2 regions of the Sporosarcina sp. E16_3 genome follow, and region 1 is predicted to be linked to the other one. Evidence: a T-box and tRNA genes for the amino acid it is inferred to sense, from the RefSeq annotation. Region 1 holds a T-box; the other holds one or more tRNA genes.
What was found. A T-box is a leader RNA that pairs with one kind of tRNA and senses whether it is charged. The one in region 1 lies ahead of I2483_RS06700 (valine--tRNA ligase), so its partner is inferred to be a tRNA-Val.
Positions count from the first base shown of each region.

Region 1 (15,315 bases):
ACAAAGGCCTTGAAGTAACACGTCAGGAAACAACAGTTACTGACGAAGAAATCGAAGAGCAACTGAAAGAGCGTCAACAAAAATTCGCTGAATTAGCTATTAAAGAAGACGGCGCAGTTGAAAATGGCGACACAGTGAAAATCGATTTCGAAGGTTCTGTTGATGGAGAACTTTTCGATGGTGGAAAATCTGAGGGGTACGACCTTGAAATCGGTTCAGGTTCATTTATCCCAGGATTCGAAGAGCAATTGATTGGCATGAAAAATGGCGAAGAAAAAGACGTCGAAGTGAATTTCCCTGAAGAATACCATGCAGCAGAACTTGCAGGTAAACCAGCGATTTTCAAAGTGAAACTTCATGAAATCAAATCAAAAGAAATTCCAGCACTAGATGACGAACTTGCAAAAGAAATTGACGAAGAAGTAGAAAGTCTTGAAGCATTGCGTTCGAAGCTGAAAGAAGCTACTTTGGAAGAGAAAAAATCGGCATCTGAAGTAGCCCTGCGTGACGATCTTGTTGAAGCAGCTGCGAAAAATATGGAAGTCGAAATTCCTGACGTAATGATCAATTCTGAAATCGAACGTATGATGGAAGAGTTCGGACAACGTCTTCAATCACAAGGTATGAACCTTGAGCTTTACTTCCAGTTCTCTGGACAAGATGAAGCGGCACTTCGCGCACAAATGAAAGACGATGCACAAAACCGTGTTCGTGTTTCACTAGTACTTGAAGCGATTGGTAAAGCTGAAAACATCGTAGTTGAAGAAGCAGACATGAATGCAGAACTAGAAAAAATGTCCGCGCAATTCGGTATGGATGTTGAGCAAATCAAAGCAACACTTGGTGGAACTGCAATTCTTGAAAACGACCTTCGTTTCAATAAAACGGTTGAATTCCTTGTTGAAAACGCAAAGATTACTGAATAATAACGTGAAATAAGGACAAGGTACGGAATACCGTACCTTGTTTTTCATAGAAAGACATAGAACAACCTTCTTGAATAGGGAAGAATTCTAATTAGTTGATAAAAATCGGGGAATCTTGTAAGATTGTCACTTGAATAGGGGTGAGCATAATGTTCAAATTTAACGATGAAAAAGATAACTTGAACTGTTCTTTTTGCGGGAAATCCCAGGAACAGGTTCGTAAGTTAGTCGCTGGTCAAGGCGTCTATATTTGTGATGAATGTGTTGAACTTTGTGCTGAAATCGTTGAAGAGGAAGTCGGACTTGAAGAAGGTTTCGAGCTTAAAGACGTTCCTAAGCCAAAAGAAATACAAAGCATACTCGATGAATACCTTATTGGACAGGACCGTGCAAAGAAATCACTTTCAGTTGCTGTCTATAATCACTATAAACGTGTTAATTCAAACAGTAAGATTGATGATGTCGAGCTATCGAAATCCAATATTGTTTTAATCGGTCCAACAGGGAGCGGTAAAACATTACTTGCTCAAACACTTGCTAGAATCCTCGACGTACCTTTCGCAATTGCGGATGCTACTTCTTTGACGGAAGCGGGATATGTTGGAGAAGACGTAGAAAATATTTTACTGAAACTGATTCAGGCTGCAGATTATGATGTGGAGCGTGCGGAAAAAGGGATCATCTATATTGATGAAATCGATAAAGTCGCGCGTAAATCCGAAAATGCGTCCATTACACGTGACGTATCAGGGGAAGGCGTCCAACAGGCACTTCTTAAAATTCTTGAAGGAACAGTTGCGAGCGTGCCACCACAAGGCGGACGTAAACATCCTCATCAAGAATTTATCCAAATCGACACGACGAATATTCTCTTTATTGTTGGGGGAGCATTCGACGGAATCGAAGAAATTATTAAACGTCGTATCGGGCAAAAAGTAATTGGTTTCGGTGCTGAGCCGAACTTGGTTATTGAAGAGGAGTCTTACCTTGCTAAACTGATTCCGGAAGATCTTCAACGTTTTGGTTTGATACCAGAATTCGTAGGTCGTTTACCTGTTCTTGCAAGTTTGGAACAGTTAAGCGAAGATACGCTGTATCAGATTTTGACGCTTCCGAAAAATGCAATTGTGAAACAATACCAGAAAATGTTTGGACTCGACAATGTTGCACTGCGATTCGAAGATGATGCCTTGCTTGAAATTGCAAAGGAGGCAATCACACGAAAAACAGGTGCTCGTGGTCTGCGTTCAATTATCGAGAATATCATGCTCGACGTAATGTATGAACTGCCTTCTCTTGAAGAAGTGACTGAGTGTATCATTACTAAAGACTCCGTCTTGGGGCAATCAAATCCAATTCTTTTAACAGCAGATGGTACCCGGGTTCGTCTGGATAATGAGAAAGACTCGGCGTAACGCCTGAAGGATGAAGCTGACTCCGATGACGCGTGTGAAAATGCGCTCTTCGGATGTCAGCTTTTTTTAAACCTTTGATTAACCTGAAAGTTGGATATACATAATTGATGGAGGTGACTTCCGCATGTCAACAAATAAATTGAACAATATACCATTGTTGCCGCTTCGTGGGCTGCTCGTATACCCTACGATGATTTTACATATTGATGTTGGAAGAGAGCGCTCCGTATTTGCCATTGAACACGCAATCGCACAAGATAACCTTATTTTTCTTGCTACGCAGAAAGATATAAACATAGAAAATCCAGAACCTGAGGATCTGTATGCAGTGGGGACATTGGCGTTTGTTAAATCGATGACGCAATTACCAAACGGGACGTATCGCATACTTATCGAAGGAATTGAACGTGCAGAATGGTCGGATTATGAGGAAGCGGATCTTTATCCCGTGGTTAAAGTAATCAGTTATCCAGACGATGAGGAAATTGATGCAGAATCAGAAGCGCTAATGAGAACGCTACTTACATATTTCAAAAAGTACTCAAAAATCTCGAAAAAAGTGACAGAAGAAACATATGATTCTGTAGCCTCAATTATAGAACCTGGAAGACTGGCAGATACGATTGCTTCTCATTTACCGCTTAAATTGGTTGCAAAGCAAGAAGTGCTTGAAATAAAAAATGTCAATGAACGCCTTGAATGGCTTATGAGTAGACTTTATAATGAACAAGAAGTGCTTAACCTTGAAAAGAAAATTAATGAACGTGTCAGGGAAGCCATGGAGCGAACGCAAAAAGAGTTTTATTTGCGTGAGCAGATGAAGGCAATTCAGACTGAACTGGGTGATAAAGACGGTAAAGGTCTGGAAGTTATAGACTTGACGAAGCAGATTGAAAGTTCCGGAATGCCGGGAGGGGTTAAGGAAACTGCTTTGCGTGAGCTTGACAGATATGAAAAACTACCATCCGCTGCAGCTGAAAGTGGAATCATCCGCAATTATATCGAGTGGCTCGTAACGTTGCCGTGGTCCGATGCGTCAAAAGACCAGCTCGACATTAGTCGCTCGGAAGAAATCTTAAATCGCGACCACGATGGATTAGAAGCTGTTAAAGAACGTATTCTAGAATATCTGGCAGTTCGTCAGTTAACGAATTCATTACGGGGACCCATTCTTTGTCTGGAAGGTCCACCTGGTGTTGGGAAAACATCTTTAGCCAGATCTATTGCAGAATCTCTTGGCAGGAAATTTGTTCGAATCTCACTTGGTGGAGTCCGCGATGAGTCGGAAATTCGCGGTCACAGACGGACTTACGTCGGTGCGATGCCAGGGCGAATTATACAGGCGATGAAGAAAGCTGGTAAGATTAACCCTGTGTTCCTACTGGATGAAATCGATAAGATGTCGAATGACTTTAGGGGGGATCCATCGTCCGCGATGCTTGAGGTACTTGACCCCGAACAAAACAATAAATTCAGTGATCATTACATCGAGGAACCTTATAACCTTTCGAATGTCTTGTTCATTGCAACCGCCAATGATTTAAGTGCTGTTCCTGGACCGCTTCGTGACCGCATGGAAATCATCTCAATTGCCGGTTACACAGAAATTGAGAAGCGCTCTATCGCGAAAAATCACTTGATACCGAAACAGTTGAAAGAGCATGGGTTGACGAAGTCGCAAGTGCGCATCAATGATCCAGCGATTCAGGACATTGTAAGGTATTATACGCGTGAAGCAGGTGTACGTGGCCTAGAACGACAAATTGCAGGTATTTGCCGTAAAGCTGCAAAACTGATTGTCACGGGTGAGAAGAAAAGTATCACGGTTAGTCCACGAACACTGGAATCACTTGTCGGTAAGAAGAAATACAGGTACGGCCAAGCAGAAACAGTGAACCAAATAGGTGTGGCGACAGGACTTGCTTATACGCAAGTTGGTGGAGATACATTGCAGATAGAGGTTTCTTTATCGCCAGGAAAAGGTAAACTTATCCTGACGGGTAAACTTGGAGACGTTATGAAAGAGTCTGCACAAACTGCATTGTCCTATGTGCGTTCAAAAACGGTGGAATTCGGTATTGATCCGGACTTCCATGAAAAGTGTGATATTCATATCCACGTACCTGAAGGCGCAATTCCTAAAGATGGTCCATCAGCTGGTGTGACGATTGCTACAGCACTGGTCTCTGCATTGACGAAACGGCCAGTACGCCGTGAAGTCGGGATGACTGGTGAAATTACACTGCGCGGTAGAGTTTTACCGATTGGTGGCGTGAAAGAAAAAACATTAAGTGCACATCGAGCTGGCTTGACGACGATTATCTTGCCAAAAGACAATGAGCACGACATCGAAGATATTCCAGAAAGCGTCCGAGAGGAACTGACATTTAAACTTGTTTCTGACGCAGAAGAGGTCCTCGAAATTGCATTGGAGGAGACTTCCAAATGAAAGTCCATAACGTAGAAATGATAATGAGTGCTGTACGACCCGACCAATATCCGTCAGAAGGGTATCCGGAATTTGCATTAGCTGGCCGGTCCAACGTCGGTAAATCATCTTTCATAAACAAGATGATTGGTAGAAAAAGCCTTGCCCGAACTTCTTCGAAGCCAGGTAAGACACAAACATTAAACTTTTATAAAATCGAAGAGCAAGTATTCTTCGTCGACGTACCGGGATACGGCTACGCGAAAGTAGCGAAGTCATCTCGTGAAACATGGGGGAAATTCATTCAACAATACATGACTGAACGTGAACCACTTCGTGCTGTCATTCTAATTGTTGATTTACGCCATGCTCCAAGTGCAGATGATTGTGCTATGTACGATTTCCTTGTAGAGAATAATATGCCTGCAATCATCATTGCGACGAAAGCGGATAAGATTCCAAAAGGGAAATGGGAAAAGCATAAAAAAGTAGTTCGTGAAACACTTGCAATGCGACCATACGATGCGTTGATTGTCTTTTCATCTGAAAAGGGAATTGGTATGGACGAAGCATGGAAAGAAATAGAAAGTAGAATGTAACTGCAGAATTGGGAAACCTGGAAGACGAGAAATAAATCGTCTTCCAGGTTTTTTAGTGTATGTTGTCGCATAATATCTCTATGGACAAAACGGATTTGCTGGAATCAAAATATGTTGTTATTCAGTCGTACACTATAATGATTTCTTCGTACAACTTTCTGATTCTGGCGTATAGTTTAGTCAAACTGTCGTATAGTATTAGGTATCGGTAAAAAATAGTTCCACTAAATTTGGATTGGGCTTGCACATTCATTGCATGTGAATTCGAAGGCTGTTAGACTTAGATTGTAATCATTATAAATAGTTCCGTTTAACCGTTCGTAGTCATATGTTGTTCACAATTTCCAGTAAGAAAAGTGATAGCTATATGGTATAATAGGAAGCGTGAAATAGAACGTGAGAGGTGTGAACACCTGATGCATACAATCGTAATCGGTGTCAATCACCGGACAGCACCTGTTGAAATAAGGGAGAAATTATCTTTTATTGAGTCAGAACTGCCACAGGCGATGCAAACATTGCAACAGCAAAAAAGTATATTAGAAAATATTATTATATCGACATGTAATCGAACTGAAATTTATGCCGTTGTCGATCAGCTACACACGGGTCGTTATTATGTGAAAAACTTCTTGGCTGAATGGTTCGATATGCCTCTGGAGTCATTTTCATCGCATCTTATTATTATGGAAAATGATGGTGCAATTGAGCATCTGATGCGCGTATCAGCAGGGATCGATTCCATGGTTCTTGGCGAGACGCAGATTTTAGGTCAAGTGCGGGACAGTTTCCTTGAAGGCCAAACGATTGGTACAACAGGTACTTTTTTCAATGAGTTATTCAAACAAGCGGTAACACTTGCGAAAAAAGCGCATACAGAAACGGCAATTGGTGATAACGCTGTCTCCGTTTCCTATGCAGCTGTAGAGCTCGGAAAAAAGATCTTTGGCACATTGGATAAAAAGCATGTGGCCATTCTCGGAGCGGGCGAAATGGGTGAACTTGCTGTTAAGAACTTGCATGGAAGTGGTGCGAGTAAAGTGACAGTTGTTAACAGAACACTGTCAAAAGCAGAAGCACTTGCCGATAAATTCGGAGGCATTGCGAAATCAATGCAAGAACTGCAATGTACACTGCTAGAAGCGGATGTATTAATCAGTTCAACGGGTGCAAACGACTTCGTTATCGACTTCGAACTTATGCAGTTAGTAGAGCGATTACGTAAGGGAAGGCCGATATTTATGGTTGATATCGCAGTGCCGCGTGATTTGGATCCGCGTATCGGCGATTTACCGAATGTGTTCCTGTATGATATCGATGATTTGCAGGGGATTGTGGAAGCAAATCTTGCGGAAAGAAAGCGGGCTGCCGAAGAAATTGGCCTGATGATTGAACAAGAGATAGTCGTGTTCAAAGAGTGGGTTGCCCAACTCGGAGTGGTTCCTGTCATTTCGGCACTTCGTCAAAAAGCACACCGTATCCAAATGGAAACTATGGCGAGTATTGAAAACAAAATGCCTGATTTGACGGACCGTGAGAAAAAAGTCTTAAGCAAACACACGAAATCGATTGTCAATCAGTTACTGAAAGACCCCATTTTACAAGCGAAAGAACTAGCGATGGATTCAAAATCAGTCGAAAAACTGGAGCTCTTCCAACAAATATTCGGCATCGATGAAGACGTTGTGAAAGAGAAAGAAATGCTTGCAAAACAAGCGAAAGAACGGTTAAAGGTCAGAGCAGAAAGACATGCGACGGCACAACCGGATTTGACATTTTGAGCGTTTGTCAATGGGGCGTTTCCGCATCAGTGTGATACACTATAGATGCGGAAACGCCTCTATTAGTTCGGAAAGGCAGAGAAGTTATCATGGCTGATATGGTGATGGCGAGGCTGCATGAAGTTATGGTCGTGCTCTATGCAGTAAGTCTCGTTTTTTATTTTATAGATTACTTGAATAAGGATACGTTTGCACACCGAAGCGCTTTTTGGATATTAACCGTCGTCTACTTTCTACAAACATTCTTTCTCGTGATGTATATATACGAATGGAAAAGGTTCCCTGTACTCACACTTTTTGAGGGGATTTATTTTTATGCTTGGCTTTTAATTACTTTATCAATTATCTTGCATCTGTTTTACAAAGTTAATCACGCCGTCTTTTTCTTAAATGTGATTGGATTCATCTTTATGACGATTCACACATTTGGACCAGTACAAATTGAACAGTCGCCGATAGGGGAAGCGCTTATTTCAGAGCTGTTATTCATCCATATTACATTCGCGATTTTGTCCTATGCGGCATTTGCAATGTCATTCGTTTTTTCGATACTTTATCTTCTCGTCTATAAAGTATTGAAGAAAAAGAAATGGACGAAACAGTTTAGTAGGCTTCCTTCTCTTCATCAAACGGATCTTGGAATGAAGGCATCGCTTTACACTGGCATCCCATTCCTGTTTGTCAGTCTGGTTCTGGGCGTGCAGTGGGCAATTGTTGCGCTAGATGTATGGTCATTTTTGGATATGAAAATTATTGGGTCATTTATCTTACTTGCTGTATATGGTTCTGTATTAATTTTGAAGCGGAGTGGCAAGCTAACAGGTAATGACTTTGCATGGGCGAATGTATTCGCATTCCTTTTTGTGATTATTAACTTTTTCCTTGGCAGTAAGTTATCTGAGTTTCATTTCTGGTTATAAATCTTGTTATAAATGAAAGGTTGGATTAATTAATATGAGAAAAATTATCGTAGGATCAAGAAGAAGTAAACTTGCATTGACACAAACAAAATGGTTTATCGAACAGTTGAAAGCTGCAGGGGCTCCGTTTGAATTTGAAGTGAAAGAAATCGTTACGAAAGGCGATCAAATCCTAGATGTCATGTTATCGAAAGTCGGCGGTAAGGGGCTTTTCGTAAAAGAGATTGAGCAAGCATTATTCGATAAAGAAATCGATTTCGCTGTACATAGCATGAAAGACATGCCAGCTGTTCTTCCAGAAGGGCTTGTTATCGGTTGTATTCCTCCCCGTGAAGATGCGCGCGATGCATTCATTTCAAATGGTCATGTGAAATTCATGGACTTACCGGTAGGAGCTAAAGTCGGGACGTCTAGTTTACGCCGTAGTTCACAATTGCTACTTCTGCGTCCAGATCTTAACATCCAATGGATCCGCGGTAATATCGATACGCGTCTAAAAAAAATGGTTGACGGTGAATACGATGCGATTCTCCTTGCGGCTGCCGGTATGAAACGAATGGGCTGGAGCGCGGATGTGACTACGGAATATATGTCCGTCGAAGATTGTATTCCAGCTGTAGGACAAGGGGCACTGGCAATTGAATGCCGTTTTGACGATAAAGAGTTGCTTGCGGAACTTGCGAAATTAACGGATGAAAAAACGTGGAAAGAAGTTGAAGCAGAGCGTACTTTCCTAACTGAAATGGATGGCTCATGCCAAGTTCCGATTGCCGGATTTGCGCAATATAACGGTAGCGAAGTCGAATTGACGGGCTATATCGCTTCACCTGATGCAAAACAAATATTTAAAAAGACCTTCTCGAGCGCGGACCCCGTTGAAGCGGGTCTGGAGGTTGCGAAAACATTGCGTGCTGAAGGGGCTTCAGAAGTGATTGAGAAAGTGAAGGCGGATATGGATGCGTGATCGTCAACCGCTGTTAGCTGAAACAGTCATCTTTACAGGGACACCGAAATCTGAAGATGTCTTTGAATTGGTAAAGCGCTACGGAGGGACGCCTATTTCATTGCCACTTATTCAAGTGGCGGAGTTAGTGGAACAGACAGACGAACTTCGTTTGACTGCTTGTCCAATGTATGATTGGTTAATATTCACAAGTCAAAGTGCGGTAGCGGCGTTTGGTGCTAAACTCATTCGTCATGACGTTTCTTCGCAATCAATTCCGGCGAAAATAGCAGCGGTGGGCACTCGAACTGCAGAAGCACTTGAAAAAATCGGTTTTACAGTCGATTTCATTCCGACCGTGTTTAGTGCAGATACTTTCGTAAAGGAATTTAACCCTGCTGAAACGGATATCCGACGCATTCTTTTTCTACGTGGATCAATTGCGGGCGTCACCATCAAAGAGGAAATCCCTTTTGAAGTGGATGAATGGACTGTTTATACGACGGAGCCTGCAAATGACTCCATCGATTCACTCGTAAATTTAGTGCAACAACAACAGCAGTTGACCGTTTTATTCGCAAGTCCTTCGGCAGTTGAAATTTTTGCAGAAGAAGTTGTACCGCGGACAGGGTGGAACGGCTTTACAATCGGGGCTATCGGACATGTGACGGAAAAAGCGTTGCTAGAAGCTGGTGCTGCCGTTCATGTTAGACCCGATACATACACACTTATGGATCTCGTCGAGAAATTGGCGGGGCGAAAGGAAGGGTAATTTTGGATACTTTACAATTCAGACGTAACAGACGTTTGCGCACATCTACTACATTACGTTCTATGGTAAGAGAGACTGTTCTGCGGAAAGAGGACTTCATCTATCCGATTTTTGTCATAGATGGAGAAGACGTCAATAATCCAATTGCTTCTATGCCGGGTGTGTTCCAGAAATCACTTGACCATTTTGCAATTGAACTAGATGATATTGTGTCACTTGGAATTCCATCAATTATTTTATTTGGTCTTCCAGCAACGAAAGATGATAAGGGTTCGGAAGCCTATTCTGATCAAGGGATTGTCCAAAAAGCTACTCGTTTTGCAAAAGAACGTTATCCTGAACTTATCGTCATCGCAGATACGTGCCTGTGCCAATATACAGACCACGGTCATTGCGGTGTTCTAGAAGGTGGTAAAGTACTCAACGATCCTTCACTGGAACTACTGACGCGTACTGCAGTAAGCCAGGCGAAGGCGGGGGCAGACATCATTGCGCCATCGAATATGATGGACGGATTTGTAGCAGCCATTCGCCAAGGATTAGATGCGGCTGGTTTTGAAGATATTCCAATTATGTCCTATGCGGTGAAATATGCTTCTGCTTATTACGGGCCATTCCGTGACGCGGCAGAATCTACACCTAAATCAGGCGATCGCAAAACGTATCAAATGGATCCTGCAAACCGATTAGAAGCAATGCGTGAAGCGGAATCAGATGTTGCGGAAGGTGCTGACTTCCTAATTGTTAAACCGGCACTTTCATATCTCGATATTATGCGTGACGTCAAAGATAATTTTACATTGCCAGTAGTCGCGTACAATGTGAGTGGCGAATATGCGATGGTTAAAGCAGCAGCGCAAAATGGCTGGGTTGATGAAAAAGCAATCGTTCTTGAAACGTTGACAAGTATGAAGCGTGCGGGTGCGGATCTTATTATGACGTACCATGCGAAAGATGCGGCACGCTGGCTGGAGGAGAACTAATTGGGTAGAAATTATGACAAATCGAAACAAGCATTTGCAGAAGCTGTAAATCTTATGCCAGGAGGAGTAAACTCTCCTGTTCGTGCATTTAAATCTGTCAATATGGATCCGATTTTCATGCAAAGTGGAAAAGGCGCTATCATTACAGACATCGATGGCAATGAATACATCGATTATGTACTATCTTGGGGTCCGCTTATTCTCGGACATTCTGATCCAGACGTAGTTGAAGGCATTAAGCGCGTTGCAGAAACTGGGGCAAGCTTTGGTGCACCAACATTGGCGGAAAATGAACTTGCGAAACTTGTGATTGAACGTGTTCCTTCAATTGAAATGATTCGTATGGTGTCATCTGGCACGGAAGCGACGATGAGTGCACTGCGTTTAGCACGCGGTTACACAGGTCGTAATAAGATTTTGAAATTCGAAGGCTGTTACCACGGTCACGCTGACTCACTGCTTATTAAGGCGGGTTCTGGCGTTGCGACACTTGGTCTACCTGATAGCCCGGGTGTACCTGAATCCGTTGCAAAAAACACAATTACAGTACCTTATAACGACTTAGAGAGCATTAAAGTCGCCATTCGAGAATTTGGTGACGATTTAGCAGCAATCATTGTTGAGCCTGTCGCAGGCAATATGGGTGTTGTTCCACCTGAACCAGGTTTCCTTGAAGGGCTGCGTGAGTTGACAGAGAACAACGGCACGCTTCTTATTTATGATGAAGTCATGACGGGCTTCCGCGTTGGCTACAATTGCGCACAAGGTTATTATGGTGTGACACCGGATATTACATGTCTTGGAAAAGTAATCGGCGGCGGACTTCCTGTTGGCGCATACGGCGGAAAACGTGAAATTATGGAAAACATGGCTCCTGCAGGAACGATTTATCAGGCAGGAACTTTATCAGGTAATCCACTGGCGATGACTGCAGGTATTGAGACGTTGAAAAAATTAACGCCTGCATCCTATGACCATTTCATTAAACTTGGTGATCAGTTAGAAGCCGGTTTCCGTGTAGCGGCTAAAAAGTTTGATATCCCGCATACAGTAAACCGTGCAGGCTCTATGATCGGCTTTTTCTTCACCGACGAAAAAGTGTCAAATTACGATAAAGCGAAAACAGCTGATCTAGTACTGTTCGCTGATTACTACCGCTTAATGGCCGAAGAGGGTATTTTCCTTCCCCCATCACAGTTTGAAGGCATGTTCCTATCAACTGCGCATACAGAAGCGCATATTGAGAAGACAATTGAAGCGTTCCATACGGTGTTTGCTAAACTTCGTGCGTAAAAAAAGTTACATTAACGTTTATATTAATGACAAATAAAATATCCTCCGGCTAGTAAGTCAGTCGGAGGATATTTGCGTTCGTTCTAATTATTCTTCTATTGCAACCACGCCGCGCATACAATTGTTTGTGAAGGAATAGAAGGAGGGAACAAGTATGGAGAAAAAACAGTGGTCAATGCAGGAAAACTTTTATTTCCCGGAACATGCTGGCGTACCGACTGGGGTGCAGTCAGTCACAGTGACACCGAGATATACTGAAGAGCGAACGGAAGATGCGGTCCGATTGACAGGCATTTATCATATTGCGGCGAATGTCGAATTTGATGAAGGGTCTCGGGCAGAGGAATGGGATGATTCATTTATCCTCATTGACGATGTCGAAGTGGACGGCAAAGATGGCTATTTTGAATACGCAGTACCGCTAAATATTGACTTGCCTTCAATAGCGGAGAGCTCACTGGAAATTGTAACAACGCATGCAACAGGTAGACCGGACGGACAAGGTACTTACGGAGTTGTCTGGAATGTAGAGTGTACGTACACAGAAGCTGTTGCGTTAGTGGAAGAACCTGTAGAAGTGCAAGTAGTAGTTGCGACGCCGTTAGTAGCATTTAACAGCACTCCGTTAGATGAGCTGGACGAAGTGCTGTCGTTCATTGCGGAGCTCACAGATGGCGTATCGACGACAGCCTACCGTTCAAATGATGTTTTTGTAAAGAACGAAAGCTAAACCACAAAGTAAACATAACAGAAGAAAATCGCCTGTAGTTGGCACGATCAATAATCGTATCAATTGAAAGATACAAATTGGGATAATGATCCCTCTACAATAAAATCTACATCTTCGAAGCCAGGGAGGAAGTAAATAAGGGTTATATCCTCTACGCATGACACAATCCTTTCGTTATATACTTGACGAGCAACCGGTTATTCCGTTACAATTATTGCAACTGCATATGGATGCGATGATTGGGATAGTATGTGGATGGATTAGACTAAAGAGAGGGTTCGAGTGCTGAAAGGACCTGTCGATTATTTACAGAATGTAACCCATGAGCAGTTTCCGTGAAAGTATGTTCAAAAAGAAAGACATTTTTTGAACGTAGTAGCGGAAGCCGGTTTGAAGCCGTTATCGAAGTTTGAGGTGCACAGTTTTTTTGTGTGCACGAATAAAGGTGGTACCGCGAACAGCTCCTTCGTCCTTTAAGGCGATAGGAGTTTTTTTGTACCCAAAAATAAAGGAGGAATAAACATGTCAACTGAAAACAACACGTCGATGCCGACGAAATATGATCCACAGACAATTGAAGCAGGTCGCTATGAATGGTGGCTGAAAGGGAAGTACTTTGAAGCACAACCTGAAAGCGATAAAACGCCTTATACAATAGTTATTCCACCGCCGAACGTAACGGGTAAACTTCACCTAGGCCACGCATGGGATACAACGCTACAAGATATAATGACGCGCATGAAACGTATGCAAGGCTATGATGCATTATGGCTTCCAGGAATGGACCACGCGGGAATCGCGACACAGGCTCGTGTAGAAGCAAAACTTCGTGAAGAAGGAACGACACGTTATGATTTAGGCCGTGAAAAATTCGTTGAAGAAACATGGAAATGGAAAGACGAGTACGCAGGACATATCCGTTCGCAATGGGCGAAACTTGGTTTGGGTCTTGACTACACACGTGAACGATTTACCCTGGATGAAGGACTTTCGAAAGCTGTACAGGAAGTTTTCGTTAAACTATATAATAAAGGGCTTATCTACCGCGGCGAATACATTATCAACTGGGATCCTGCGACGAAAACAGCTATCTCTGATATCGAAGTCATCCATAAAGACATACAGGGTGCTTTCTATCATATGCGTTACCCACTTGCAGACGGAACAGGCAGTATCGAAATTGCGACAACTCGACCTGAAACAATGCTTGGGGACACTGCGGTTGCAGTCCATCCAGAAGATGAGCGATACAAACATTTAATTGGTAAAACGGTTAAATTACCAATCGTTGGCCGTGAAATTCCGATTATTGCAGACGATTACGTCGACATGGAATTCGGAAGTGGTGCCGTGAAAATAACACCTGCACATGACCCGAATGACTTTGAAATTGGAAACCGTCACAATCTTCCGCGTGTTCTTGTGATGAATGAAGATGGTTCAATGAATAAACTTGCAGGTAAATACGAAGGAATGGATCGCTTCGAATGCCGTAAAGAAATCGTTAAAGACTTACAGGAGATGGCAGTTCTATTCAACATCGAAGAACATAACCATTCTGTCGGTCACTCAGAACGCAGTGGTGCTGTCGTTGAACCGTATTTATCAACACAATGGTTCGTTAAAATGCAGCCGCTAGCTGATGAAGCGATTAAATTACAAGAAGCAGAAGGCAAAGTAAATTTTGTACCGGACCGTTTTGAAAAAACGTATTTAACATGGATGGAAAATGTCCATGACTGGTGTATCTCGCGTCAACTTTGGTGGGGCCACCGCATCCCGGCTTGGTACCACAACGAAACGGGTGAAATACATGTCGGACATGAAGCGCCTGCAGATAGCGAAAACTGGAGTCAGGACAATGACGTTCTTGATACATGGTTCTCATCTGCGCTATGGCCGTTTTCGACAATGGGATGGCCGGATCTCGACAACGAAGAATTCAAACGCTATTACCCAACTGATGCACTCGTAACAGGCTATGACATCATTTTCTTCTGGGTATCACGGATGATTTTCCAGGGAATCGAATTTACAGAACAACGTCCATTTAAAGATGTCTTAATTCACGGACTCGTACGTGCAGAAGATGGTCGTAAAATGTCTAAATCACTTGGTAACGGCGTCGACCCGATGGATGTTATTGAAAAATACGGCGCGGATGCACTGCGCTACTTCTTGTCGACAGGTTCGTCGCCAGGGCAGGATCTTCGCTACTCAACTGAGAAGGTTGAAGCGATCTGGAACTTTGCCAATAAAATCTGGAACGCCTCTCGTTTCGCATTAATGAACATGGATGGCATGACCTACGAAGAAATCGATTTAACAGGTGAAAAATCCGTAGCAGATGCATGGATCTTGACACGTTTGAATGAAACGATTGACCAAGTGACGAAACTTGCAGATCGCTATGAGTTCGGTGAAGTCGGCCGTGCGCTTTATAACTTCATCTGGGATGATTTCTGTGACTGGTACATCGAAATGGCGAAACTGCCACTTTACGGTGAAGACGAAACAGCGAAGAA
Region 1 is NZ_JADPRX010000007.1:33,673-48,987, reverse strand. It holds gene tig (trigger factor) at 1-926, shown strand, start outside; gene clpX (ATP-dependent protease ATP-binding subunit ClpX) at 1,076-2,341, shown strand; gene lon (endopeptidase La) at 2,466-4,790, shown strand; gene yihA (ribosome biogenesis GTP-binding protein YihA/YsxC) at 4,787-5,368, shown strand; gene hemA (glutamyl-tRNA reductase) at 5,785-7,149, shown strand; gene I2483_RS06730 (cytochrome c biogenesis protein) at 7,239-8,069, shown strand; gene hemC (hydroxymethylbilane synthase) at 8,104-9,033, shown strand; gene I2483_RS06720 (uroporphyrinogen-III synthase) at 9,026-9,784, shown strand; gene hemB (porphobilinogen synthase) at 9,787-10,767, shown strand; gene hemL (glutamate-1-semialdehyde 2,1-aminomutase) at 10,768-12,060, shown strand; gene I2483_RS06705 (hypothetical protein) at 12,215-12,790, shown strand; T-box leader at 13,017-13,267, shown strand; gene I2483_RS06700 (valine--tRNA ligase) at 13,313-15,315, shown strand, end outside.

Region 2 (15,315 bases), on a different contig from region 1:
ACGCTTGCAAGAATCTGATTAATTTTAAAGTTTATTGACAAAATAGAGAGACTTCATGGTAAGATGTATTTTGGGATTATGAAGAACTATCAAACTTAAGGGGATGAAATAAAATGAAGAAAAAGCAATTGCGATTGTTTGCATTTATCACGATGATTGCATTACTAGTACTATCAGCATGTAACTCAGGCGATACAGGGACTACTGAGAAAGAAGCTGACGCTGGTAAAAGTAAAGAAGATTACAAGTTTCTTAGTGTTTTAACTGGGGGAACAACAGGAACATATTATCCGCTTGGTGGGTCATTTGCTGACTATATTACAGAAGCAACAGGCGTTAAAACAACTGCTGAAGTTTCACAAGCATCTGCTGCGAATATGACAGCACTTCAAGATGGTGAAGGCGATATTGCATTTGTTCAAACGGATATCGCTTACTATGCCTCTAAAGGTGAGTTGATGTTTGACGGAGAAAAGATTGACAATGTTTCGGCAATTGGTGCATTGTACCCTGAAACTGTTCAATTGGTAACACTTGAAAAAAGCGGAATCAAAACATACGCTGATTTAAAAGGGAAAAAAGTATCCGTAGGTGCGCCAGGTTCTGGTACTTACGCAAATGCAGAACAGTTACTGGAAATCCATGGACTAACAATGGATGATATCAAGGCACAAAGTCTTGACTTTGGTGAATCTACAGAAAGTTTACAAGCGGGTCAAATTGACGCTGCTTTCATAACAGCAGGAACGCCAACAGGGGCGGTTGAAGGCCTAAATGCCGTTGCGTCTGTATATGTTGTTCCGGTTGAAGACGCAAAAGCGGATGAATTGATCAAAAAGTATCCTTACTATGCTAAAGAAATAATACCTTCAGGCACATACGGAATGGCAACTGAAACGCCAGCGGTTTCAGTTGGTGCTATGTTGGTTATTCAAAATGAGATTCCTGAAGACTTGGCTTATGAAATTACAAAAGCAATTTACGATAACGCTTCTAAACTTCAACATGCAAAAGGGAAATTAATCAAAGCTGAAAATGGTCTTAATGGTATCGGAATACCGGTTCACCCAGGGGCTCAGAAATACTTTGATGAACTAAAGTAATAATTAATGTTTTTTAGCGGGGCGGCGAGGCTTTATGCTTCAGCCGCCCATTCTTTTATATAATCAGAAAGGAAGAGGCGGGTGAACAAAAAAAAAGTTGTACCGCTAATTCTTTGTTTTATATTACTAGTTTTATTTATTCCGATAAAAACAGCATTTACATTTACTGAACATCGTGTGGAGAATCCAAAAGTATTTTATGTACCTTTAGAAAGTGACAATGAATTTCAAATTAGATATGTCCACTCCATTCATTTGTCTAACGTCATAGAATCATATGAAGCGACTAAGGATAATGAAATTCGGCTCTTGTCAATGCAATATGAAGATTTTGCTATCGGGCTACCGGGTAACGCGGAAGATGGAGAAACCTTCACGATGAAAGATGGTTTGTACACGCTTACATACGAGGGTAATGTAATTGAATCATTTGTCATGTTAATTGGCGATGTAGATGCAGAATTAGCTTTTCGATACTTAGGCAATGAATTAAATTTAAAGAAACAGTTGGTGAGGGGGAAATCCTACACATTTCGTGTTGCGAAACTCTCTCTTTATCAAATGCTTAAAGGAGTTAATATGAATGGAAAAACAACCAAAACGGAACGATGAACTAGAGCTAGAAACGCAAACAGAAGAGTTTAAAATGCTGTCAGAAGAAGAACAACTTGAAATTCTTCAAAAGTTTGACCCAGAATCGAATACACGTGATGTTACAGGCATATTTAAGAAAATTGTATTTTTTGGTTTACTGGCATTTTCCATATTTCAATTGTATACAGCGATTGGGACTCCTTTTACGGCGTACATTCAACGTTCAATTCACTTAGGGTTTGCATTATCTTTAATCTTTATTCTGTTTCCAGCTAAGAAAAAAATTAAGGGCGAACGAAATAAAGTACCGTTTTACGATATGATTTTGGCGCTTCTTGCAATAGGAGTCGGACTTTATTGGCCGCTTTTCATTGGTGATTTGGTGTTACGTGTTGGTCGTGTATCGACACTTGATATGGTCGTCGGGGTTATAGCCATTCTCTTAACGATGGAGGCCGCAAGACGAGCGGTCGGAATGCCGATTACAATTATCTCAGCTGTGTTTTTAGTCTATGCATTTTTTGGACCTCATTTCCCGGGATTCCTTGCACACCGTGGACAAGATCTAAAAAGTGTCGTTCAATTAATGTTTTTCACGACAGATGGAATTTTAGGTACGCCAATTAGTGTATCTTCTACATTCATCTTCGTGTTCCTGTTATTCGGAGCATTCCTTGTCAAAACAGGGGTTGGAGCCTATTTTAACGATCTGGCGGTTGTGTTGGCGGGTCGTTTAGTCGGGGGACCGGCTAAAGTTGCCATCTTCTCGAGTGCTTTACAAGGTACGATTTCAGGAAGTTCGGTTGCCAACGTTGTTGGGTCAGGTTCATATACAATTCCGATGATGAAAAAACTCGGTTATAAAAAGGAGTTTGCTGGCGGAGTTGAAGCGGCAGCGTCGACGGGTGGGCAAATTATGCCTCCGATTATGGGAGCAGCCGCTTTCCTTATGGTTGAATTCATAGGCGGCGTTACCTACTGGCAAATTGCAAAAGCGGCAGCGATTCCAGCACTCCTTTATTTCACAGGCGTTTGGATTATGACACACTTTGAAGCGAAGCGTGTAGGTTTGAAAGGAATGACTGAAGACCAAATTCCTGACCGTAAAAAGACATTAAAGAAAATATATTTACTCCTACCGATTATCGGTATTATCGTGTTTTTATTAATTGGTATTCCTACGATGAAAGCAGCGTTGCTCGGAATCGTCTTAACAATTATCGTCAGCTCATTCGATAAGTCAACGCGTCTTGGATTTAAAGACATGATCGAAGCACTGGTTGATGGAGCGCGTACAGCGCTTGGTGTTGCGGCAGCAACGGCTTGTGCAGGTATTATCGTTGGTGTTGTTGTGAAGACAGGTTTAGGTTTAAGCCTTGCTACTGGATTGATTTCGGCGGCAGGTGGGAACGTCTTCCTGACTCTGTTCTTTACAATGATTGCTGCAATCGTTTTGGGCATGGGTTCACCGACAACAGCGAACTATGTCATCACGTCAACAATCGCGGCTCCTGCGATTATCACGCTTCTTATGCTTGATAACCCTGGTGCAACTGTTCCGATCGTTGTGGCTGTGTCCGCACATCTATTTGTATTCTATTTTGGTATTATTGCAGACATTACACCACCTGTTGCACTTGCAGCATTCGCGGCAGCAGGTATTTCTGGCGGGGATCCAATTAAAACAGGTGTCACCTCTGCGAAGCTCGCTATCGCGGCATTTATCATTCCGTACATGTTCGTATTCAATCCCGCAATGCTCATGATGGGCGCCCCTGTTACAGAGATTATATGGGTCGTTTTCACCGCCATTATTGGGATGATTGCGATTGGTGCAGGGATGATTGGCTTCTGGTATCGAAAATGTAATTGGATTGAGCGCCTGTTCGCTTTAGCGACAGGAATGCTTCTTATTTTCCCAGAAACTATTACCGACATTGTCGGGTTAGTATTGTTCGTGGTAATGGTCGCAATCCAGTGGATGACACGGGAGAAAGATGACGATAGTAAGAAGGTTTCTGTAGCTTAATAGAATGTTGAAATCCCTTCGCTATGAGTTTTATCAGGCGAAGGGATTTTTAGTTTAAAGAATTGGCGAATAACCGAGCATATAAGCTTGCCACCGAACGATTATCGCGGCGGACCAATTAGTATAAACGTATTAAATTGATGGTTAAATGAAAAGTACAAAAAAAGTATCACTTCCGAAGAAGTAATACTTGTCGGAAAAACCTTTGTTCCTAAAGGTTCTCTGTGGGCTAGGCGCCCAATGTGGTACCGACTGGGCTCGAACCAGCGCCCTTACCTTGTAGAATCACTCCGCAAACAATCAAATTCTGATAGTGTACAAACGTAGATACCATAGCATTCCGTTGCTTCTGAAACGTCATTGACTCACATGATCTGAACACTTCAAGAGATTTATAAACCATATAAGAAACGATAACCAGACGAATGTTGTTTACCATTTACTAAATAAAATTGTACAGTATTTCGTTGGTTACCTAAAATACGACCGGCTCGTATATAAGTTGCAAGCAGATATTCCCAATTGTACAATGTAATTGGGAATATGTAATTGGGAGTGAATTTAATGAAGTTTAAAAAAACAATACTAATAACAACTGGAATTGTAGCATTGGGTTTAAGTGCGTACCTAGTTTTCAATCAATGGAATAAAGGGAGCGTAACAATCGAGGAAAAACCCGGAGTTCCAAAAGCGGGAGTTGTAATACCGGTAATTGAAATTGATGAGAAAAGAACAATACCAGTTGAAGAAGAATTTCTGCTTTCTATGGAGGAATATGGTGTACAAGATGCCATACATGGGATGAGCCATCAGAAAGTCCGTGCAGATGACAAATGGGGATTCATTCCTTTAACTCAGGACCGCGTGCAACGTTTAATTGAAGTTGTTGAAGCAAATGATAATAATTATATCAGCGCTCCAGTGTATTTGGATATTCTTAATCGTTGGGCAAACAATGACTTTTCTCGAGCAGATAAAGATCATAACGCCATATGGGATTTGCAAGAAGGGAATGTTGGAAAAGCAAGTGGATTGTTATCTATAGAAGAAGAAAGAACATTTATTAAAAAACACTTTAAAATTGAATATGAGTAATGTCAGAAATAGATGAAAATTCAAAGAAAAAAAGACCTCCAAGCACAAGGCTTGAACGTCTTTTTTTGGAAAAACCTTTGTTCCTAAAGGTTTTCTCGGGTTTGGCACCCAATGGTCCCGACTGGGCTCGAACCAGCGACCCCTACCTTGTCGAGGTAGTGCTCTCCCAGCTGAGCTACGGAACCGGGAATTAAATTGTGTTTCTGCTTACTGCACATTTTCTATTATAGCGGAACTGTAATAGAAGTCAACACCTTTATGAAAAGTTTTTTAAAAACAAGTATAATAGGTACTAGAACGGTGTAAAAAGGGGTGTTTCTAATCGATGTTCAATTTACATTGCCTTATGTCTATGACTTCGATCGGGCAATAGTTCGGTTGGCGGGGGATCCGGTCAATTCGGTGGATTTGCAAAGTCGTACAATACGCATTCCCATGGAAGAAGGAAATTGTGTCACGCTGCAAAGTATAGGCACGAAACAACTACCTTCATTTATAGTGGGAAATGCAATTGATGCCATTCAAATTGAAAAAGTTAAATCGATCTTTCATTTTGATAAACCGCTGGATGCAATCGGGTTGCATTTTGCCGGAACAGATCTAGGATCATTATTTATGGAATATGAAGGCACTCCGCTTATTAAAAGTTTTTCATTATATGGAACTCTTATGAAAAGTATCATTCACCAACAACTCAATTTGTCATTTTCACATACGCTAACGAAGCGCTTTGTTGAATCATTTGGAGAGATGGTGGATGACGTTTGGCGTTATCCATCCCCAGAGCGTATTGCGGCGCTAGATGTCCTAGCGCTTCGCGATCTGCAGTTTAGCACACGAAAGGCTGAATATGTCATTGGCTTGTCGCAAGCGATTGCAGAGGGGACGCTCGACCTTGAGCAGCTCATCGGAATGGATGACGATGAAGTAACTTCAAAATTGGTTGCTTACCGCGGTGTGGGACCTTGGACGGCACAAGGATTTCTTATGTCTGGGCTTGGACGTCCGAATTTATTTCCTCTTGCGGATATTGGTTTGCAAAATGCGTTGAAAAAGGTATGGAATATGGATCGCAAGCCATCTCAAGATGAAATGCGTACCCGTTTTCCAGAGTGGTCACCGTACTTAAGTTATGCAGCACTTTATCTGTGGCACAGTATTGAGTGAAGTTTGAGGAATACTGAATAACGCAGCTCCAAAAAACACTACGCACCATTTTGACACATGAAAAAACAGCTTTCCCATTATAAATTCATGGAAAAGCTGTTTTTAGGGTCCGTTGGAAATGGGCGACGTTGTCGAGTTAGTTACGCTAATTATCAGTGTGCAGGCACCTGCAGTTGCTTCTCTTCATCAAAATAAAGGAAATTTTCTTCTTCAAGTTCAACAAGACGTTCTTTATTAATTCCCAATGAAAGATTTCCTTCAAAGATCTTTTCCCACCAAGTATCAGTTGTTGTCATGTCCATTTCCTCCTTTTAAATTCTGTGTTATTTGAACATTCTATTCCCTTCAATGCTATAATACAAAACGTCAAAGGTTGTAAAGGGATCGTTCGACCTATCCTTTTGCCTTTAATAAACTATCCGTAAAAAAGGGGTTATTTCGGTGAAAAAAACTACATTTGCTCTCGTTGGTACAGGTATTGTTGGCGAGCGAATTATCAATCAATTACGCAACAACGAATCTGCAACAATTATTGCCTTGTTTGATGAAAATGATGAACGTCTTACTGAAATGGCGGATACATACCAATTATTTGCGGCATCCTCTTATGAAGAGGTTTTGGCGATGAAACCCGACTGGATCTATATTGGAACTCCACCTGTATCGCATGCTGCACTAAGTACGGCTGCGATTTCAAAAGGTTTGAATGTACTTTGTGAAAAACCACTTGCACACGACGCTTCAGATGGATTAGTCATGGCTTCAGCTGCAGAGAACAATGAAATTCAAACTGCAATGCATTTTCCGTTGATGTACAGTCCGTCCGTTCGGCATATGATGAAACTTATTAATGAAGGTGAAATTGGTAAAATCGTTCGAATCGAACTGCAAACTTATTTCCCACACTGGCCACGTGTATGGCAACGAAATCCATGGATTGCCTCGCGTGAACAAGGTGGCTTTACACGAGAAGTATTCCCGCATTACCTTCAGCTTATGTACAGGATGTTTGGTCAACTTGCGATTACTTCCCACCAAACCGTTTATCCTGAAGATGAAACGCTTGCGGAAACGAGTGTCCTTGCAATCGGAAAAACTGTAGATGACATTCCGGTCTTCTTGAACGGCGTTTCGGGAATCGGTCAACAAGAAGAACTGTCCTATACAGTATATGGAGATGAAGGTGTTCTGAAACTGCGCAATTGGTCGGAACTTACTGTGGCACAAAAAGACAGTCCTTTTGAGATATTGACTTCCTTCGATACAGTGAAAACGCTTACGGATGAGTGTATAGCGGCGGCTAACGGTGAAACCGCGCTGCTGGTGTCATTTGATGAAGGACTTGAAATACAAAAGCTGATTGATCTTCTATTGACTTGATAATGGAATACAGTGCTAACTTTTGCATCCCGCAACAAATCTAACTATGATTGAAGGTACTAAGGGATGGAGGGAATAAGTTGAACTTTACTGCACAAGACGTTGAAACGATGATTGCTTCCCAACACGCCTATTATTTTTCGGGCCAAACAAGGAGTTTTGCATTCCGCAAAGAAATGCTTTTGAAATTGAAAGAAGCGATTGTCGCAAATGAAGTGGAAATTACGGAAGCGTTACATAAAGATCTTCGTAAAAGTCCTTTCGAGTCATATGTAACGGAAATCGGTTTCGTTCTTTCAAGCATTTCACATATGATTAAGCATCTAGAAGGATGGATGGAAGATGAAAAGGTAAAAACGCCTGTTCATCTGCAACCTGCGAAAAGCTTCATTGTTCGTGAACCATACGGATCCGTGCTTATCATTGGTCCATTTAACTATCCGTTTCAACTTGTCATGGAGCCGCTTGTCGGTGCGATTTCGGGGGGCAATTGCGCAATTGTCAAACCATCCGAGACAGCTGTTCACACGGCACAAATTGTTAAAAAGATATTGACTGAAACGTTCTCATCCGATTATATCCGTGTTGTAGAAGGTGAACGCGAGGAGATTTCAGCGCTCATCCACGCCCCATTCGATTATATTTTCTTCACAGGCAGTGTAGCGGTAGGGAAAATCGTAATGAAGGCGGCGTCAGAACGGTTAACGCCGATTACGCTAGAGCTTGGCGGAAAAAGTCCCGCTCTTGTAGACCAAACAGCAAATATTCAAAAGGCGGCAGAACGGATTGTCTGGGGCAAGTTTGTCAATACAGGACAGACATGTGTTGCGCCAGATTATATACTTGCCCACCATTCTATTAAAGATAAACTAGTCAAAGAAATGCTTACTGTGATCCGTAAGTTTTATGGGGAAGATGCATCGTTAAGCCCAGATTACGGTAGAATTATCAGTAATAATCATTTCAATCGCCTTGTTGAAATCATTGAAAAGGATCGTATGCATTTAGTAAGCGGTGGTTCTTCTGACCGTTCAGAACTGTTCATTGAACCGACACTACTTGACGATGTTTCATGGGATAACGCTTCGATGGAAGATGAGATTTTCGGTCCGATTTTACCGGTTTTAACGTATGATAATCTCGGTGAAGCGGTTCACAAAATTCGTCAATTGCCCAAATCACTCGCGGCATATATGTTTACTGAAAACGAGCAAGCGGCAGACTTTTTCATTGAAAACTTGCAGTTTGGCGGGGGATGCATTAACGATACGATTTCACATGTCGGAAACATCAATTTACCATTTGGTGGAGTCGGTTCATCAGGTATGAGTGCGTACCACGGAAAAGCTAGTTTCGATACATTCACTCATGCAAAATCCATGATGAAAAAAAGTACGACAATACCAATGACACTTGCATTTCCGCCATACGGCAATAAATTAAAACTAGTAAAACCGCTCATCCGATAATGGATGGCGGTTTTCTTGTTGTCTAGGAAATTATAAAATCTCGTACTGTGGATAAGTTGTAACGTAGAGATTTTACGTCTAGACTTCAGCGCCTAGCCCCTAGAGTCGCTTCGGTCTTGTAGGTAAAGGCAAAGAGCGCCTTTATCTACAAGCCTTCCAGCGCTAGTCGGGGCTGAACAGGCGCTTGCGCTTTTGTTCTCATTTATATAGTGGAAGTATAATCGTTGTTTCGGTTCCATGATTTATTTTGCTGTTCACGGTTATTGTACCGCCTTGATCGACGATGATTTTTTTGGTAATGAGCATCCCGAGGCCCGTACCTTCCGTTTTCGTCGTGTAAAATGGTTCAAATAGATTTTCAATTGTTTCAGGATCCATTCCAGGACCGTCATCGCCAATGACGATGGAAACCGTTTCGTCTTGAAATGTGACAACAATAGTGATTGTGCCGCTTTTCACAAGCGCTTCATACGAGTTTTTGAGAATGTTAATGAAAACTTGTTTCATACCATCTTCATTACCCTTAATGATTGCATCATTCTTTGGAATCAGAACATCGCAAAAAATAGATCGATTTATAAATTCCGTTTCGAATATCGATACTACATCTAGAATTGACTTTTCTATATTGAACTCAGTGCAATTTTTTAAATTCGGTTTGGATAGGACGAGAAACTCGCTGACTATCAAATCCACACGGTTTATTTCGCTATACATAATTTCGGTGTAAGCACGATATGGATTAGCGGGATCGTTGTTCATTATCTGTACGAATCCAGAAATTGACGTCATCGGGTTGCGTACTTCATGGGCGACACTTGCTGCAATCTCGCCAATTGCTTTTATTTTTTCTGTTTCGATTTTAAGTTGTTCGGCTTGTATTTTAAGTGTGATGTCGCGTGCAATGAAGGACGTGGCGACCAATTTCTTCTCGACATCATAGATGGGCGCTAATGTCAGTTCAGCATCAAATATAGTACCATCTTTCCTCATTTCTTTCGTCCGCAGGAAATGATAGCTTTTTCCATCCAATAGATTCTGGGTCCTTTCGGATGTCATTGCAACTTCGGATAAAGGGAATAGTCGCGGCGAACGCCCAATGCATTCCTCACGCTTCCAGCCATACATTTTTTCAAACGCAGGATTGATAGCGGCAATGTTCTGGTCTAGGTCGAACATGACAATTGCGTCTTCTGAATGCTCAATAAAAAGGTCGAGATAGCTTTCTCTAGATGTAAGTAAAACATCCAATTTCTTGTTTTCCTTAAAGATATTGTTCCATTCAGGTGTGATTCTGAACGTATACAGTAGGCAAAGGACCACTGCCAAGCTAAAAATGAAAGCTATATTGGGGAGTAATTGAGCTTCATCCACAGATCTATAAATAGGACTGAATAAGTAGAATAAAACAAACACTTCTATACCCGTCATGACCATAATCAGTATGTTTAACCAGGTGATATTGTAGATTGCCACTAAGGCGACAGGGAAGATAAGATAAAATAAGTGTAGTAAATCAGGATTTACTAAGTTTGCAATAAATAGATATATAATGTACCCAATTATTAGGGGGATTCGAAAAGTAAAAGAATTCATCCCTGATTTATAAAGGACAAGCAGCACGGTAATGATGAACAATCCGATAAGGGCTGAAATCATTGCGCTATAAAAACCTAAAAAAAGTGAAGTGAAAAGATGTACGATGACGCTAGTGGTAAAAAAAAGTATAATGAACATGTTACGAGAATGGACGACTGTCGAATTTTTCATAAGGCACCTCATTGAATTCTCATTATACTTATCATACATGATTCCGGGTAGGTATAAAACGACATATTTCGACGAGGGAGAGGGGTAATAGAGATGACAACAAAATTTGATGAAAAACGTATTGTTGAACTACTTAAAAGGCTTGTTGAAACACCAAGTCCATCAGGTTATACGGAGAAAGTGATGCAGCTGATAGCGAAGGAACTCGATGAAATCGGCGTGACGCATAAGAAAACAAACAAAGGAGCCATCATTGCAACGCTTGAGGGAGCGGATTCAACGCGCCATCGTCTGCTTACAGCACATACGGACACACTTGGCGCGATGGTGAAAGAAGTTAAAAGTAACGGTCGCCTGAAGTTGACGATGATTGGCGGCTTTAATTGGAATGCGGTTGAAGGGGAATACTGTCTTATTCATACAGCGTCAGGGAAAGAATTACGTGGAACAATCCTAATGCATCAGACTACGGTTCATGTTTATAAAAACGCTGGAACCGCAGAACGAAGCGCGGAAAATATCGAAGTGCGTATTGACGAGAAAGTAACCGATGTAGCGGGAACACATGCACTAGGTATTGAAGTGGGCGATTTTGTATCATTTGATCCGCGTTTTGAAGCGACGGACAGCGGTTTCATTAAGTCTCGTCATCTTGACGATAAAGCGAGTACGGCACTCTTGCTTGGATTAATTCGTTCATTGAAAGAGGAAGAGGTTAGACTTCCACATACGACGCATTTCTATATTTCTAACAATGAAGAAATCGGGTATGGGGGTAACTCTAATATTCCAGAAGAGACTGTTGAGTATATCGCGGTCGATATGGGAGCAATTGGTGATGGACAAACCTCGGATGAATATACAGTGTCGATATGTGCGAAAGATTCAAGCGGGCCATACCATTATGCATTGACACAACATTTGACGGGCCTTTGCAAAGAAGGTAACATTCCGTTTAAACTTGATATTTACCCGTTTTACGGTTCAGACGCATCTGCCGCAATCCGAGCGGGCTTTGACGTGAAACATGCTTTATTTGGTCCAGGCATCGAATCATCACATGCATTGGAACGGACACATATCGATTCGCTAAAAGCATCAGCGCAGTTGCTTCACGCATACGTAACTTCAGCAATGATGGACTGAACGGAGGGTTATAATGAAAACAGAAAAGTTGCTTTCAATGTTGCCAGTTAAACAGGTAATTGGGGTCGTCCCTCCAACTGTGACGGATATCGCGATTGATTCACGCGCGGTGAATGCGGGAGGAATTTTCGTATGTATCGAAGGATTTACGGTGGATGGTCATAATTACGTTGGAAAAGCAGTGGAAAATGGAGCGAGGGTTATCGTTGCATCGAAGCCAGTCGATGTCGATTTGGATAAAGTCGCGGTCGTTATGGTTGAAAATACGGCACGGGCCATCAGTTTGTTGGCGTCCCGTTTTTACGATTATCCATCGAAACGGATGACAATGATTGGTGTGACGGGCACGAACGGCAAGACAAGTGTAAGTGGCATCATCCAAGCGATTCTTCAGCGAGCGGGTGAGAAATCTGCCGTTACCGGAACAATCGGCTTCGATTTGGATGGAACTCTTTATGGGACTGAGAACACGACGGCTGATGTATTGACAACACAAGGGATGATTGCTCGAGCGGTGGAAGAAGGATGTACAACGATGACGATGGAGGTATCTTCACATGGACTAGTGGAAGGTCGTCTAGCTGGTACCGAATTCGATATCGCTGTTTTTACAAATCTAACGCATGATCATCTCGATTTCCATGGCACGATGGACAATTATGGACAAGCTAAAGGACTGTTGTTCTCACAGCTTGGACAAGACTTAGAGAAGCGTAAGTTTGCTATCGTCAATGCAGATGATGAGTGGAGCAATAAGTTGTTGGAAATGACGTCTTATCCAGTTTTCACATACGGCATCCGAAATAAAGCAGTCTTTCGTGGATCAGAGATTGAGTTACGGGCAAATGGTACGACATTCAGGCTTACTGCGCCCGATGGTGAATTCCGGGTTGACATGAGCCTCATTGGTGAATTCAGTGTCTATAATGCGCTCGCGGTCATCGCTACTTTGTATGCAAAAGGAATGATGACTGAAGATGTCATTAACTATTTAGGGAAGATTTCAGCCGTCAAAGGACGAATGGAACAAGTACCGACAGAATTGCCGATTACAATGTATGTCGATTATGCACATTCACCTGATGCCATTGAAAAAGCGATTGATGCAGTCCTACCTTATAAGAAGAAAGAAAGTCGTCTAATCTTCGTAATTGGAACCGGCGGCAACCGTGATCGGATAAAACGTCCGATTATGGCAGATAAAGCATCCGTCGCAGATTATGTAATCTTAACGACGGACGATCCGCGAGACGAGCCGTATGAATCCATACTTTCAGAATTGGAAGCGGGTATGAAGCATGATCAGTATGCATGTATAGGTGATCGGACGGAAGCAGTGCGCCATGCGATAGCGGTTGCAAATCCTGATGACATCATCATATTTGCAGGGAAAGGCCATGAAGATTATCAAATTATCGGCTCTGTGAAATATCCGCATTCGGACGCAGAAATTGCGTTGGAAGAGGCGGAAAAGAAATTTGGTACAGGGTTAGTTGAAAGATAATTGGAAAGAGAGTCGTCCTGTTGTGGGACGGCTCTTTATTTATTATACTTCACCCTTCTTCATTCTTTATCCAAGACAAGGTGCTACTACTTTTCTAAAGAAAGGTCGTTTCACTGTTGTTGAAAACATATTATGATTGTCTACCCAAATAAGTCATACCCACTAAACCCTTTTCGGAAACATGGTGTATTTCACCTGAAATCTATTTAATTCTTTGGGTTTAAATCCTATTAAAAAACTAATTAAGGAGTTGTCGGATTTGTGGAACGCTTTGTATTAAATTTGGCATTTTACTCCATGCCGAAGTCTTTGATTTCCAACTCGGGTGAGGATTACATTATTTTCACCAATAAAGATATTGATAAAGCTTTAAGGGCGCAAAGTACATTCCATTTTAATCGTGGCGATTTTAACTTTTTTAGTCAATATGGTACAGCTAGCTATTCGTATTGGTGTCAATCCTTTTGTTTAACGAAAGAGGAAATAGAATGGTGCAATGATAGCCATGATTTAGCAATTGCCATTTTATTTGATAAGTTGAGGCTGAATTTACAAGTAGATGGAGTAACAGCTGGTAAAATAAAAAATGTCGACCAGCAATTTGATTGCAGATGTCAGATAGAACTTTTTTTCCCGGACGATAATCGAGCAATGTTTAAGCTACGTAGGATTGATTTGAATTGGATGGCAGACATGCATCTTGATTTTGAGTTTAGAGTGTTAAGTGATCCATTACTAGGAGGATTTAGAAAACAAAGTTTTCTGTAGAGGTGGGAGAGAATGCTTAAAATCGGGTGTGCAATAGAAGGAACCTACTTTCAACTGGAAATGGTTGAGGGGGTTCCTTTTTGTATGATGAAAATGCCAACCGGTGTCTATCCGTATTACCTTGAATAAACCCCGATTTATGTCCTCCCGCAACACAGTTTTGCTCCATAGCCATTGGGAATGCTATAACCTATGTATATTGGGCGAAGGCGCCTTACAGGGGTAGCTTATGGCGAAAGTCTTCCCCTAAGCGCCGGAGCAGCTTTAAGGGTATTCTTTAATTCAACATATATAGTTACTAAATTCTGATGAAAAACTGTTGAAATCCTCACCCATAGTGTCTATGCTAAGAAAAGCAGAACAGAAGGAGACAATATATAATGGAAAAACCAATACATGAAGAAATTGCATCCCGCCGGACGTTTGCAATTATTTCTCACCCGGATGCCGGGAAAACAACAATCACAGAAAAACTACTCTATTTCGGCGGTGCAATCCGCGATGCCGGAACAGTAAAAGGGAAGAAATCAGGAAAATTCGCAACTTCTGACTGGATGGAAATTGAGAAGCAACGTGGAATTTCGGTAACATCATCCGTTATGCAATTCGATTACGATGGTAAGCGTGTTAACATCCTAGATACACCCGGACACGAAGATTTCAGTGAAGACACATACCGTACACTTATGGCTGTCGATGCGGCTGTCATGATGGTCGACTCAGCAAAAGGAATTGAGCCACAAACGATTAAATTATTCAAAGTATGCCGTATGCGTGGGATTCCAATCTTCACGTTCATTAATAAAATGGACCGTCAAGGTAAAGAACCACTCGAATTGATGGAAGAGTTGGAAGAAGTACTTGGCATCCAGTCTTACGCGATGAACTGGCCGATTGGGATGGGTAAGGAATTCCTAGGCATTTACGATCGTTTTAATCACCGTGTTGAACAGGTACGGGTCGACGATGATAAACGTTTTCTTGCGATAAACGAAGACGGAGGGCTTGCAGAACCACATCCGATGATGGAAACATCCTATTATAAGCAAGCGCTCGAGGACGTTCTACTTCTTAACGAAGCAGGCAATGATTTTGATGAAGAGAAAATAGCAATTGGCGAACTGACGCCTGTATTTTTCGGCAGTGCGTTGACGAACTTTGGTGTTCAGACGTTCTTGGAAACGTTTTTACAGTTTTCACCACCACCACAACCACGAATAACAAAAGATAAAACAGAAATCGATCCTTATTCGGAAGAGTTTTCAGGATTTATCTTTAAAATTCAAGCAA
Region 2 is NZ_JADPRX010000008.1:36,071-51,385, reverse strand. It holds gene I2483_RS07280 (TAXI family TRAP transporter solute-binding subunit) at 114-1,103, shown strand; gene I2483_RS07275 (DUF1850 domain-containing protein) at 1,185-1,715, shown strand; gene I2483_RS07270 (TRAP transporter permease) at 1,687-3,726, shown strand; gene I2483_RS07265 (DUF6241 domain-containing protein) at 4,291-4,821, shown strand; tRNA gene I2483_RS07260 (tRNA-Val) at 4,934-5,006, opposite strand; gene I2483_RS07255 (DNA-3-methyladenine glycosylase family protein) at 5,134-5,988, shown strand; gene I2483_RS07250 (hypothetical protein) at 6,141-6,284, opposite strand; gene I2483_RS07245 (Gfo/Idh/MocA family oxidoreductase) at 6,430-7,368, shown strand; gene I2483_RS07240 (aldehyde dehydrogenase) at 7,449-8,837, shown strand; gene I2483_RS07235 (two-component system sensor histidine kinase NtrB) at 9,036-10,607, opposite strand; gene I2483_RS07230 (M42 family metallopeptidase) at 10,701-11,753, shown strand; gene I2483_RS07225 (UDP-N-acetylmuramoyl-L-alanyl-D-glutamate--2,6-diaminopimelate ligase) at 11,767-13,257, shown strand; gene I2483_RS07220 (hypothetical protein) at 13,519-14,025, shown strand; gene I2483_RS07215 (peptide chain release factor 3) at 14,406-15,315, shown strand, end outside.
Region 2: it encodes a tRNA-Val, which carries the amino acid that the T-box ahead of I2483_RS06700 (valine--tRNA ligase) is inferred to sense. The anticodon was not compared.